Regions from separate parts of the Aminipila terrae genome, predicted to be linked through region 1. Evidence: riboswitches for the same ligand, from Rfam matches in the RefSeq annotation. Region 1 holds a riboswitch; each other region holds the start of a gene.
What was found. Region 1 has a riboswitch for cobalamin ahead of Ami3637_RS02395 (diaminopimelate decarboxylase family protein). Riboswitches for the same ligand answer to the same signal wherever they lie in the genome.
Positions count from the first base shown of each region.

Region 1 (3,209 bases):
ACAGATGATTATAAAAAAGAAACTGGCTATGAGGGAAATTGGGATCATGAAAATTCAGCAACTAAAACCGACGATCAAAAGGCTTCAGCTAAAGAGACTGTTCAGGTTACTGCCAAACCAGATCGCGACGGAAAAGCGGCAGCTGCTGTTTCTTCAAAGGACATGACAGAAGCATTGAAAAAGGCTATGGAAGCGGTGAAAAACTCAAGCAAGGAGTTAATACCAGAAGTATCGATTGTGGTAAAAGCAGATGACAAAGCCGATGCAGTGGTTACTACTTTACCAACGTCCTCTGCAAAAGACATAGTAAAGGAAAAAGGTATATTAAGCATCACTACGCCTACAGGGGATATGAGGTTTAGTCAGGAAGCCCTGTCTGCGTTGGTTGCAGAGGCTGGTGGCAGCGATATCAAGCTGGCTATTGAAAAAGTTGACGCTTCTTCAAATCCTGTTACTACAAATATACCAGAGCTTGCAGGCCGTCCTGTGTTTAATCTTTCCGCCGTTTCCAACGACAAAGCAATCACTGATTTTAAGAATGGGAAGGTGACCTTCTATCTTCCATATTCTTTAGGAGCAAATGAGAAGAAGGAAAACCTGAAAATTATTTATGTCAGTGATAAAGGAGAACAGCAAACGGTGGAGGGTGCTTCTTATGACGAAGCAAAGAAAGCAATGAAGGGAGAAACCAACCACTTTTCATATTATGCTGTCACTTATAACAATGTGGCCTTTTCAGATGTGACCAGCGGAAAATGGTTCTATGACAGTGTTATGTATCTTGCCAATAAAGGAATAGTAAAAGGCAAGACAAAGACTACCTTTGATCCCAATGGAAGTGTAACCAGAGCTGAATTTGTACAGATTCTTTACAGCAAGGCTGGTGCTCCCCAAGTGACCAATAGTGCAGTATTTACGGATGTGTCAGATAATGCATGGTATGCAAAAGCGGTAAACTGGGCTGCAGAAAAAAATATTTCCAAAGGATTTAAGGGCAAATTTAATCCAAATGCCAACATATCCAGAGAGGATATGGCTGTAATGCTTAAAAACTATCTAGAAAATATTGAAAAGAAAGAAATAACCAAGACAGCCCTTAAACAGGAATTTTCAGACAAGGGTAAAATCAGTCCTTATGCTGGGGGAGCCATAGAAATCATGCAGACAGGCGGCATAATAAATGGTTATAAAGGAGCAGACGGAAAGTATAGTTTTAAACCTTCAGGGTATGCAACAAGAGCGGAAGCATCATCCATGATGGCTTCACTGTTTCAGAAGTTAGCAAAATAGTTAAATAACAGAAAATTTTGTAGTTAGCTCTAAACATTTTAAAGCAAGCAGCTGCGGAAAATAATTATTCTGCAGCTGTCCTTTATTAGCTAAAATACCTTGAAATAATAATTCCTGTATGATAGACTATAAAAAACAAATTATATTACTTCCATGTTTCGACTTTACGTATAAGTAGAGTACGACTAAGAGGGAATCTGGTGAAAAACCAGAGCGGACCCGCCACTGTGAGTGAAGAGTTTCTTTTAGAAATATTCTGAAGAGGATAGATAACCACTGAATTACCATTCGGGAAGGTTAAAAGAAATGTTGAGGCACGAGTCAGGAGACCTGCATGAGGAGCACGCCAATCCACGGGTAGTATGGATAATTGGCAGGAATAATAGAGTGAAACAGTAAAACGGACTGCGATTTTTGTCGCAGTTTTTTTTATTATAAAAACAGTCTGGCAGCAGTTATATTACAGTTATTTTAACTGGGAGGTTTGTAAATGAATATTTTTGAAAACAAAATATTTAAAGTTGAAAAAGAACATTTATACTTTGATGGAAGGGATTTGACAAAACTGGCTGAAGAATATGGTTCACCATTATATATTTTTTCAGAAAGAGAATTAAGAAAAAATGTAAACGAAGTTATAGTGGCCTTTAGAACCTTCTATGATAAGACCAGTATACATTATGCAGCTCAATGTGAATCAACTCTTGCTAATCTTCAGGTTATCAGAGATGCAGGCTGTAATTTGCAGGTTAATTCCGGAGGAGAATTGTTTAAAGGTTTACAGGCAGGCTTTGAGGGGGAGCAGATTATATTTACGGGAGCATGTAAAACCACTAAAGAGATTGAATTTGCCATAAAAAGCGGGGTTAAATCTATTAATATAGATTCGATCTACGAATTGACAAGAATTGTTAAAATTGCTGAGGCTTTAAATACTCCAGTGAACATTGCTTTAATGGTAGCCCCTGAAATCTCTTATTATAACTCTAATCAGAATAAATTGCTTGTACAGGAGGCAGAATTTGGAATAACCTTTGAACAGCTCAGAACAGCTATCAGAATGTCTCAGAAAAATAAGAAATACATAAAACTAAAAGGCTATCATTTTCATATCCAGAACGGATTATATAAAACGGAATCTGTTCGGGAGGCTTTTGTTACCATGCTTGAAACAGCAGTAAAAATGCATCAGCTCACAGGATTTATTCCCCAAAGCTTAAATATCGGAGGAGGCATTTCATCTGAAAATATGGGGCAGATTGCAGAGGCGGTATCCCAGGAATTAAATACGGATAAGGTGGAAAAATGGGCGGGAAAAGAATATAAAGAGTTCTTTAACAGCATAGAATTAATTATTGAGCCGGGTAGAAAAATTGCAGCTTCTGCAGGCATCCTTTTAACCAGTATAGTAAATGAAAAATATAGAAAGAATCTGAATGAAAACTGGTTAGTACTGGATGAAGGTCTGAACATTGGGGCTGAGGCTGAAAAAAATTTGGAATATGATCAGATGATATGTGTAAATAAAATTACTGAGCAACATAATATGCCATATAAAATCAGCGGACTGTCCTATGACTCTTCTGATTGCATCCGACTTCCTAACAGCATAACAGCCGGTGATTTCATCGCATTTATTAATGCGGGAGCTTATAGTAATACCCATCTCTCTCACTTTAGTGGAAGACCAAGGCCCGGGGTTATAATGATTAAGAAGAATGGTACTGTGAAACAGATTAAAAGGCCCCAGCAATATGAAGATCTGCTAGCTGGGGAAGAACCTTTTCGTGAAAAACTAAATTTATGTGTTATATAATTAAAAAAACAAAAATAAAAAATACATAGTTTTGCCACCGAATTTTCTATTGACACATGCTTATATGCGTGGTATTATATTGAAGATTTAGGCACGCCAAAAA
Region 1 covers NZ_CP047591.1:504,412-507,620, reverse strand. Annotated here, with positions in the region: gene Ami3637_RS02400 (S-layer homology domain-containing protein) at 1-1,290, shown strand, start outside; cobalamin riboswitch at 1,427-1,642, shown strand; gene Ami3637_RS02395 (diaminopimelate decarboxylase family protein) at 1,781-3,106, shown strand.

Region 2 (3,209 bases), 1.3 Mb from region 1:
TGAAATATACTGGGCTGCAGAAGCATTGTCTCCTGTAAGAAGAATCGGCTCCATATGTAGCTCTTTTAATTTTGAAATCATGGCTGCTGCATCTTCCCTTACCGTATCAGACAGTACGATAAATCCCGCAGTTTCTTTATTGATGCCTATGTAAACGATTGTAGCCCCTTTCTCTGAGTAATCAGTGGCAGCCTTCTGAATCTTTTCAGGTATGGTGATTCCTTCTGTTTTCAATAAATCAGGTTTTCCTGCCATCACTTCCTGTCCGTCTACAAATGCTCTCACTCCCTGACCTGCTAAAAGAGAGAATTCTTGCGGTTCACACATGGTATGACATATTGACTGATAATATGAAACAATAGATTTTCCTATAGGGTGTTCCGAGCGCTGCTCTGCAGAGGCTGCATAGTATAATAACTTTTCTTCTGTAATACAATCATTAAAGCTCTTTACTGCCATAACGTTGAGTTTCCCATGAGTCAGGGTTCCTGTCTTGTCAAAAGCTATATGTTTCACTTTAGAAAAGCGCTCCAGAGCGTCTCCAGAGCGGATAATAATGCCATAGGTTGTTGCATTGCCAATGCCAGCCAGAATTGCCGTTGGCGTAGCTAAAATAAATGCACAAGGGCAGAACACAACCAGAACGGTTACTGCACGAATCAGTTCTCCTGTAACAGCCCCCGTAATAACCGCTGCTCCCAGTGCCGCCCAGACCATCCACGTAGCCCATCTGTCTGCAAGGGTTATGATAGGGGCTTTATTGGCCTCTGCCTCTTTCACCATTTGAATCATCCTCTGCAGAGAACTGTCCTTCCCTACTTTAGTGGCTCTCATAGTAAACGTCCCATACTGGTTCACCGTTCCGCTGGTTACTGCATCTCCAACAGTCTTATCTATGGGTAGGGATTCCCCTGTCATGACCGATTGATCAATGGAAGTCTCCCCTGACGCAATAACGCCGTCAACAGGAATTGTCTCCCCTGCCAGAACCAGCAAAATATCATTAATGTTCACCTGGTCCGCTGGAATGATTTTCTCCGTACCATCCTTAAGCACTCGTGCAGTCTTCGGGGTTAACTTAATCAATCTTTCTATGCCTTCATTTGCTTTCCTTGAAGTGCCGTTTTCAAGAAGAGTACCAATAGCCATGATAAATGCAACTTCTCCGGCAGCAAAATACTCACCGATACACACGGATGCTACTAAAGCAATTGAAACAAGAACATCAGCCTTTATATCATGATCCACTACTAATCCTTTAATGGCTCCTAAAAGAATCGGTATTCCACACAGCACAATTGCAATCCATGCTGAATCAAATCCAAGACTTCCTCTTAGTAAATGGGATAAGCTGACCAGCAGAGCAATCCCGGATATGATAACAAATATTAAATTTAGTTTATCCTCTTCCATTATCCATTTCTTCATTTTTATTTCTGCCTCCCTTATATTCATAAAATTAGTATATAATCTGTCTATATATTCTTCTGTGTTATAGTTTTCATATCCCCCAGGGGGATATGAAAACTATAACACTTATTCCTCTTTTGTCAACTATGCAGTATTATTTTAACTTTAAGTATTTCCCCATGCTTGACATTAAAAGTCAGAAGTGATAATATCATCATGCAACTAAATAGATATTTTGTGTTCCGTCAAATGCGTTTGACGGCTAAGAGGGAAGCAGGTGTCAGTCCTGCGCGGTCCCGCCGCTGTAATCGAGGAGTCAGAATCCTGTTCCGAAAAGGAAGATCACTGAAACATAAGTTTTGGGAAGATCGGAAGATGATGTTGATACGTAAGCCAGAAGACCTGCATAAAATTCCATGTAATCCGATGGGAGATCGGTTTATATTTTTATTGTGTTTTACAGAAAAACGGGCTGTAGCGAAAGCTGCAGTCTTTTTTTATTTTAAAAGATGCATACTGGATAAAATTTGCCTACATTTTTGAAGCTGTAATGATTGAGGATAATAACAATGGAGAAACACATCATTTCTAAAAACAGAGAGCATCATAAACACCATAAAATCGGACATAAACACGGAGAAGGTTCCTGCATCGACTTTTACGCTTACAATTCTGGAATAAGACATTGGAATCCAACTTTTAAGGTATCTTTTTCTGCTTTGACATTAATCTTATGCATTGCGCTAAATAATCCCTATGTGTCTATTGCAGTAATTGTATCCATGGCGTATCTGACGATAGTAAAGGGTGGGCTTCCAGTACTTTCATATTTGTCGGTGCTGACAATTCCCATTACCTTCATTCTTCTTGGTACGGTTACTATAGGAATTGACTTGTCCACTCAGCCTATTGGCCAATACAATCTGAATCTGGGACTCTTTTATATTTTCACTTCAGAGAAGAGTTTGAAGATTATGTGCTTTTTAATCCTAAAGGTTTTTGCTGCAATCAGCTCTATGGAAATGATGGCTTTGTCGACACCATCAACCGAAATAATCTGTGTGATTGAAAGAGCACATGTGCCCAAGCTATTTATAGAATTGATGATGATGACTTATCGTTACATATTTATTCTGATAGACGTAAACATTAACATCAGAAATTCTGCAGATTCACGTCTGGGTTTCTGTGATTTGAAAACCTCTTGGAGTACATTCGGAAAAGTTGCAAGCAATATGCTGATTGTTTCAATGAAAAAGTCTAATGCCTATTATGATGCCATGGAATCCAGATGCTATGATGGCGAATTTATGATTCTGGAGGAAACACAAAATGTTAGTGCAAAACAAGTTATCGCAGCAATGATATTTATATTTTTTCTTTTAGTACTATGGTACATCACGCAATAGAAAGGGTCATTATGAAAAATCCGATTTTACAAATTCAGAATTTACATTATTGCTATGGAAACGGAAAGACCGCCCTGAATGATATCAGTCTGGATATCTATGAAGGTGAAAAAATTGCTGTTGTCGGTTCAAATGGTGCTGGAAAATCTACCTTTTTCCTTAATACTAATGGTGTTCTTAAGCCTGACGAAGGCCAGATTTTTTATAGGGGAACCCCTATTAACAAAAAAAACTTAAAAGAGCTTCGTAAAAATATCGGTATTGTGTTTCAGGATGCAGATAATCAAATCATTGCTTCTACTGTTTTGGCAGAAGTGGGATTTGGTCCTATGAATCTAAAATTGCCAAAAGAGGAAGTTTTAGAACGTGTTGAAGAAGCCTTAAAGTATA
Region 2 covers NZ_CP047591.1:1,767,346-1,770,554, reverse strand. Annotated here, with positions in the region: gene Ami3637_RS08445 (heavy metal translocating P-type ATPase) at 1-1,428, opposite strand, end outside; cobalamin riboswitch at 1,631-1,834, shown strand; gene cbiQ (cobalt ECF transporter T component CbiQ) at 1,980-2,819, shown strand; gene Ami3637_RS08435 (energy-coupling factor ABC transporter ATP-binding protein) at 2,831-3,209, shown strand, end outside.
Region 2: another riboswitch for cobalamin. It lies ahead of cbiQ (cobalt ECF transporter T component CbiQ); the one in region 1 lies ahead of Ami3637_RS02395 (diaminopimelate decarboxylase family protein).

Region 3 (3,209 bases), 1.4 Mb from region 1:
GTGAAATAGTGCTGCGCACATTCCCTGATTCCACTCCACCTATAGTGGATAAATTAACAACACTTCCTTCTGAAGTATTATCAAAATCATCACCTACCGGACGAGCATACAGAAAACCTTTATCTCCACCAAAGTAAACATAATCTCCATCTACAACAGCACCAGCCCAATAAAAACCGCCATTACCCGGATTAAATTCTTTTAACTCCTTATTATCCATGTCATACTGATAATATGTTCCTGCATTTCCTGACCATGTTCCGAAATACAGATAATCCCCATTCTTTACTATAGGAGTATTGATCTGTGCATTGTTTGGCACTGCTAAAGACAATTCTGTAGTAGGTTCTTCGTCAATATTTGTTACTTTTGTAATAGAACTGTTCTGTTCATACAATTGGCAATATTCAATCTCCACAGTATTGCTATCATTTCCTGAAATTTCATAGGTAAATTCCAGCGTATTATTTGTCCCTGTATTTACAGCAGATTCTGCCGTAGATTGGAAATTATCATTCAGATAGTAATGTCCATCGATTAGGTTAGAAGCGTTTAAGGTCTTACTTCCTACTGTAGTACCGTTAAGCTTAGCAGTAATAATCATATTTACATTGCTTCCGTTGATTTTTACGCCAGTGGCAGAACGATGAGTCTCACCACTAGTTAAATTAGTATTTGTCTGAGTCAAAGTAACAGTTTGGTTACCTGAAACAACAACCTTACCATTTTCCAAAGTTGTTCCTGCAGAAGATACAGACCAATCTGTGATTGCTCCTCCAGTCAATGTCAGCTCATCGTTATTTGCTTTCTGATTAAATCCGGATGCCCCCACATAGATGCATCGGTTTTCAGTATCCAGGTAAGGAGAGGATAGTTGGAATCCTGAACTCTGGGTAATCTGCTTTTCCCATACTACCTGTGGAGTAGATGCCGAACAGTCTATTTTAGCTAGCCTGCCGCCACCCTTATCATTTGCAACTTTATATCCGTCATAAAGTATATAAGCAAAGGTATTTCCATTTCTGGTTTCCATAACAGCTGCTGAATCCACACCATCCCAACCGGATCCATTTTTCGGCAGATCAATACGTGTGACATTTGGACTTCCGTTGGTTGGTGCTGCATTGATAATCCCGTTGTGAATATCATTTCCCTGGTAGGTTGGCCAGTCTGCAGCGTATGCAGTGAGCCCCATGCTCATGACCATAGCTATAATCATAAGGGTTGCTAACGGTTTTCTTAGCTTTAATTTTATCATTTCTTTTGTTCCTCCTTTGATATTAGATAATAAAACAAATATTTATACGGCGTAATTGCCATATTTTTTTTAATAATGCTCACCCCCTTTCTCTTTTGGACAACAAAAAAAGACTATAGCAAATCTGCCACAGTCCGTTTTCACTGTTTTCTTAATTTATTTTAAAAAATGAATTTAAAATACAATTCCCTGGTCATTTACCTCGTAACCGGTTACTTCTTCAATCCATGCAGGTCTTCTGACTTACGTATCCACATTTCTGCCCTCCTTCCCAAAAGCTTTGTTTGCTTTCAGTGGACATTTGCGTCACGCAAATGAATGGGCAGGAACTCCTCGTTTACAGCGGCGGGTCCGTGCCGGACTCTCACCGGCTTCCCTCTTAGCTGCCGGCTCCCGCCGACAGACATAGATATTTATTTAATTGAATAGCTCTTCTTGTCGAAATTTGTTTAATATTGTCGAAATTTCATAATTATATATAAAATGTAAATATTTATATTTTCACCAACTATAATATCACTTTAATTTCTATATTTCAACATTATTCTTAATTAAATATTTCTTATATTTTTTATCAAATACCGCCCACAAATTAAAACTGTTGGAAGGTTATATAACCATCCTCCAACAGTTTTAATTATAATGATGTTTCCTACAGCATCCGAATCTTATTCTAACTCATTGTATGCCAATCCTCTAAAACGTTCTACTTCTCTAATCTATTGATTATATATAAGTTTTATAATAGCCTTAGCTCTTGCTAAGAAAGTCTAAAGCAGTTTAGCCTATCTCCTTAATTCTGATTTAAATCTTTATCAGTCTTTATGCCTGCAATTTTTTTATTCCTATGCTCGACTGCCAAAAAATAGTGCTTGCTACTATAGACAGAACAATAATGATCATCAAACTAATATCACTAAATTTCCATGTTGTATAATAACTGCAGATTGCCAATAAAAAAGAACTTATACTTAATAGGAAACATGCTATGGATTCCAGTAAAGATCTTTTATACGCTCTTGCTTCAAAAGTCCAGTAAAAAAGTATACTACCCAGAATTAGCGATGATATAAAGTTAATATTAATTCCCAGTCTTGCAAAAGTTTGCGGTGCGTCTCCCCTCCTAGCAAGCATGGAAAAAATTAGTGTAAATATACCAACAATAGTAATAACCACGTCCAATCTGCGTCTGTATTTCATATATCTCCCCTACTTCTTTACCTTAGAATAACTTTCATAATACCCCGGTTTAAATGTTCCCTGATACCGGTACACATCTTTAATCTCTTTTGTAATTCTGTATGTATTTACGATACCACCATCTGTAATTATAAAAGAGATTCTTACAAATTCATTGTCACCACACTGCATGACTGCCTCTCGAAAACAGTCTCTTTCCCAAGCTTTTGAAAGATCATAGCAGCAAACAATTGCTCCTGCCAGAAAACTAGCCCTGGCAACGGATATAGTAACACCATATTCTGTGTATACCCAAGTACAAAATCCTGATAAAGCGGCCGCAGTTCCTGCATCCCACGCTCCTGCTGCTTTATCATACAGAACCTTTTCAATATGTGTGCCCTCCGTTATTAAATATAAATCATTAGCAATATCTTTCGGCAAATAAACGCACTGCCATACTCCTCCAAATATCGGACTTGTTTTATCCGCATACCATGTTCCCCCATCTGGAGAATGATATGTCTTTCCTATTAAATCGTACCAAACCTGCTCCCGATTCACAATCATTCTGTTGTTCTTTATCTGAGCATTTCCAAGGGAAACTCCATACCTTTTACTCCTACCGTTTAATTTCACTGTAGTGATACCGCTCTTTGCATCATACGTAATGATTCCATTTTTCTCTATATTTTTATGTGTAATTGTCTTATCGATTTCTCTTCCATACTCAACTATGAGTTTTCTTAAATATGCCTGATCAATGTTAACA
Region 3 covers NZ_CP047591.1:1,862,620-1,865,828, reverse strand. Annotated here, with positions in the region: gene Ami3637_RS08915 (PQQ-binding-like beta-propeller repeat protein) at 1-1,258, opposite strand, end outside; cobalamin riboswitch at 1,470-1,682, opposite strand; gene Ami3637_RS08910 (hypothetical protein) at 2,081-2,458, opposite strand; gene Ami3637_RS08905 (hypothetical protein) at 2,468-3,209, opposite strand, start outside.
Region 3: another riboswitch for cobalamin. It lies ahead of Ami3637_RS08915 (PQQ-binding-like beta-propeller repeat protein); the one in region 1 lies ahead of Ami3637_RS02395 (diaminopimelate decarboxylase family protein).

Region 4 (3,209 bases), 510 kb from region 1:
AACGGTTGCCACTACTGGAAGGTTACCGCCAATCTCACCTTTGGCAATTTGTATTACCCCAGTATCGCTGCTGCTCCACGTCAGGTTTGCAAGTAGATTATCTTTTGTATCCCGTTTACGTACCGGCAGGCTTAAAGAATCCGTAACAGCCTGTTGATCAGAATTAGTCTCCTTTATACTTTCCCAGCCAATTGTATCAAGCACAGCTTTATTCAACCAGTCTTTGACTTTACTTTCATCCCAATCCAACCTTGCTTTTACCGTAATCTCTTTGCTGACATTTCCTTTAGAGAGAGTCATCTTAATATCATTTATGAAAACAAATGCAGTACTGTAACCCAGTGTTGACGGGTCCTGATAAAAGTATGTAATATCTCCATTGGTTCCGATGCTTCCCACATCCGCTCTTGCAGGAGTACCTGTATTTATAAGCTGAACCGTTACCCCTGTAATATTGTTTTTTTCCAAGGTTTTATTTACAAAAGTAATAAAATTTGTATCTGTACCATTCTTTGGAATCATGTTATTAGACAAAATCTGAATAGCTTTATCTATTGTTTCTTTATCCTGGCTTTCACTTCCGGCTGCTACTGTAAAAACAAAATCTTTTGTCTTCTGTATTCCATTCTTAGATACAGTAGCCGTCAAAGTAACTTTTGTATCTGCATCAGGAGGATTAATAACACCTTCATGGGAAACAACTGCTTCATTTCCTGACTTCCATGAAATGGCTGTACCATTGATTCCTGTGGATGGAAGGGTTAGATTAATCTTTACTGGATTTGAAGTATCCATAGTTAAAGCGTCCGCTGCTGCTGCCACTGCATCTTCATCACTCATCTCTGGCTGTTGCCACTGATGTACAGGATATTCTCCTTCAACAGCTATGAACTTAGATTCCTGTGGAGAATTTTCCCCATTAATCAACGTAACAAAGTCTGCCGTTTTCATGTCTGCAGCAGCCTTAACTGCATTAGTACCTGAAACTGAAGCTGTACCTCCAAAGCCTTTTTCTGCTGAACCTTCCAGCCAATAGCAGTTACTTACATTAGAAACAATACCACTGGAGTCTCCTGCCAATGCACCTACATTGGTTGTTCCTGAAACATTTCCAATATTGTAGCTCTTCTGCAAATTAGATTTAGAACTGCTAGATGTAGAACCTAAAATACCACCAACATAAGAGCTTGAAGTGCTAATATCTCCGTTATTATAACAATAACTAACATCCACAAACTTAGCGACTCCAATGATACCGCCTGCCATCCTCTTTCCTGACACGGATCCTGAATTGAGAGAGCCCAATATCTTAATATTAGAGTTAGAATTACCCTCTGTACCGCCAACAAGCCCACCTACAGTAGTTCCACCCTTTACACTCACATCAGCATAATTGGCACAATTTACAATCTGGCTGCCACCATTGGCGCATCCAGCGATGCCGCCCGTATAAGTAGCACCGGTAGCACTATTGGTAATTCTCCCTTTTACTGTGAGGTTTTTCACAGTGCTACCGGAACCCAGGTTTCCAAAAAAGCCAAGGTATTTTCCTTCACAATTGATATAGATGCCGCTAACAGTGTGACCCTTCCCATCAAAGACTCCAGTATAGGGCTTTTGACTATCAAGGCCTGTACCAATTGGTTTCCAAGGGCGGCTTTCCCCACCCATATTAATATCCTCACCCAGAACGGCACATAGTGTTAGAGTTTTGTTAGCCTCCTCTGAAAACCATGACAGCTCATCCGCATTCTTTATGACATAGGGATTTTCTTTGCTCCCGTCGCCTGCTGAAGGTTTACTGTTGTTACCAGAGCTGCCCGCTGTGACTTCATCTGCATACACATTTAGGTTACCTGCTTCTGGTATACAAAAGCCCGTAAAAGTTATGGCAATGGTTAATATAATCACTAGAGCTTTTTTTACTTTATTCATTTCAAAAAACATCGCTTTCTCTTCTCTCCTTCTATTATTCTTATCTATATCATCGCATAATGCGTTATTTTTCTGATCAGATAAAACCTGTATTCTCCCGAGAAAAGCAAATCAACCAGCCACATAACTAATATGTTTTTGGACAAAAAAAACTGTAGTATAAAAAATACTACAGTCCGTTTTTACTGCAAAAACAAAGATATATTTCACATAAATATCCATCTATTAATCCGTATTGCCGATTTCCCGCGGAATACTGGTTCTATCATTTTAAGCAGGTCTTCTGGCTCACGTATCATCACTTTTCTAACCTTCCCAAGATTCTCTCAGTGGTATTTTAAGAAAAATTCCTCGTTTACAGCGGCGGGACCGCGCAGGTCTTTCACCTGCTTCCCTCTTAGCCATCCTAATTTGGTATGCTACCAATTAAAACGGAACATAAAATGATTATTAAATTATTTTAAGAATGTTATTATCTAAAATACTACCATTAAATAGAATTAGTGTCAACACCCTGGGTATTGACACCATTTTTCTAATTCATAAGAACAAGGATTAAAATTTATGCTGCTGATTCAAATTGACTGTTATAAAGCTCTGCATAGAATCCACTCTGTGCAAGCAACTCTTTATGATTACCACTTTCAATGATATCCCGTCTTTCATCACAAGAATCAAGTCTGCATTCTTAATGGTGGAAAGCCTGTGGGCAATGACAAAAGAAGTTCTGCCAACCGTCAGCTGATCCATTGCAGATTGAACAATACGCTCCGTACGGGTATCTACTGAACTGGTTGCTTCATCTAAAATCAGCAGCGGTGCGTTCTGTATCATTGCCCGGGCAATAGTAATAAGCTGTTTCTGTCCTTCTGACAGACTGGCCTTATCGTTTAATATCGTATCATATCCCTCAGGCAAGGTTTTGATAAAATGATGCAAACCCACGGTTTTGCAGGCTTTCACCACCTGTTCTTCTGTGATGCCCTGCTTGCTGTAAATAATATTCTCTTTTATTGTGCCTTCAAACAGCCATGAATCCTGTAAAACCATGCAGAATTGCTGATGTACATTCTCCCGTGGTACCTGGCTGATTGGTGTTCCATCCAACAGTATTTCACCGCATCCAATTCATAAAACCGCATTAACAAGTTCATAATGGTAGTTTTACCTGCACCAGTGGGGCAACAATAGCAACTTCTGCCCAGGTTTTATTTTTGCAGAGAAATCTTGTATAATAGTCTTTTCCGGTACATATCCGAATTTGACATGTTTAA
Region 4 covers NZ_CP047591.1:3,509,157-3,512,365, forward strand. Annotated here, with positions in the region: gene Ami3637_RS17020 (immunoglobulin-like domain-containing protein) at 1-1,935, opposite strand, end outside; cobalamin riboswitch at 2,192-2,391, opposite strand; gene Ami3637_RS18870 (ATP-binding cassette domain-containing protein) at 2,491-3,042, opposite strand.
Region 4: another riboswitch for cobalamin. It lies ahead of Ami3637_RS17020 (immunoglobulin-like domain-containing protein); the one in region 1 lies ahead of Ami3637_RS02395 (diaminopimelate decarboxylase family protein).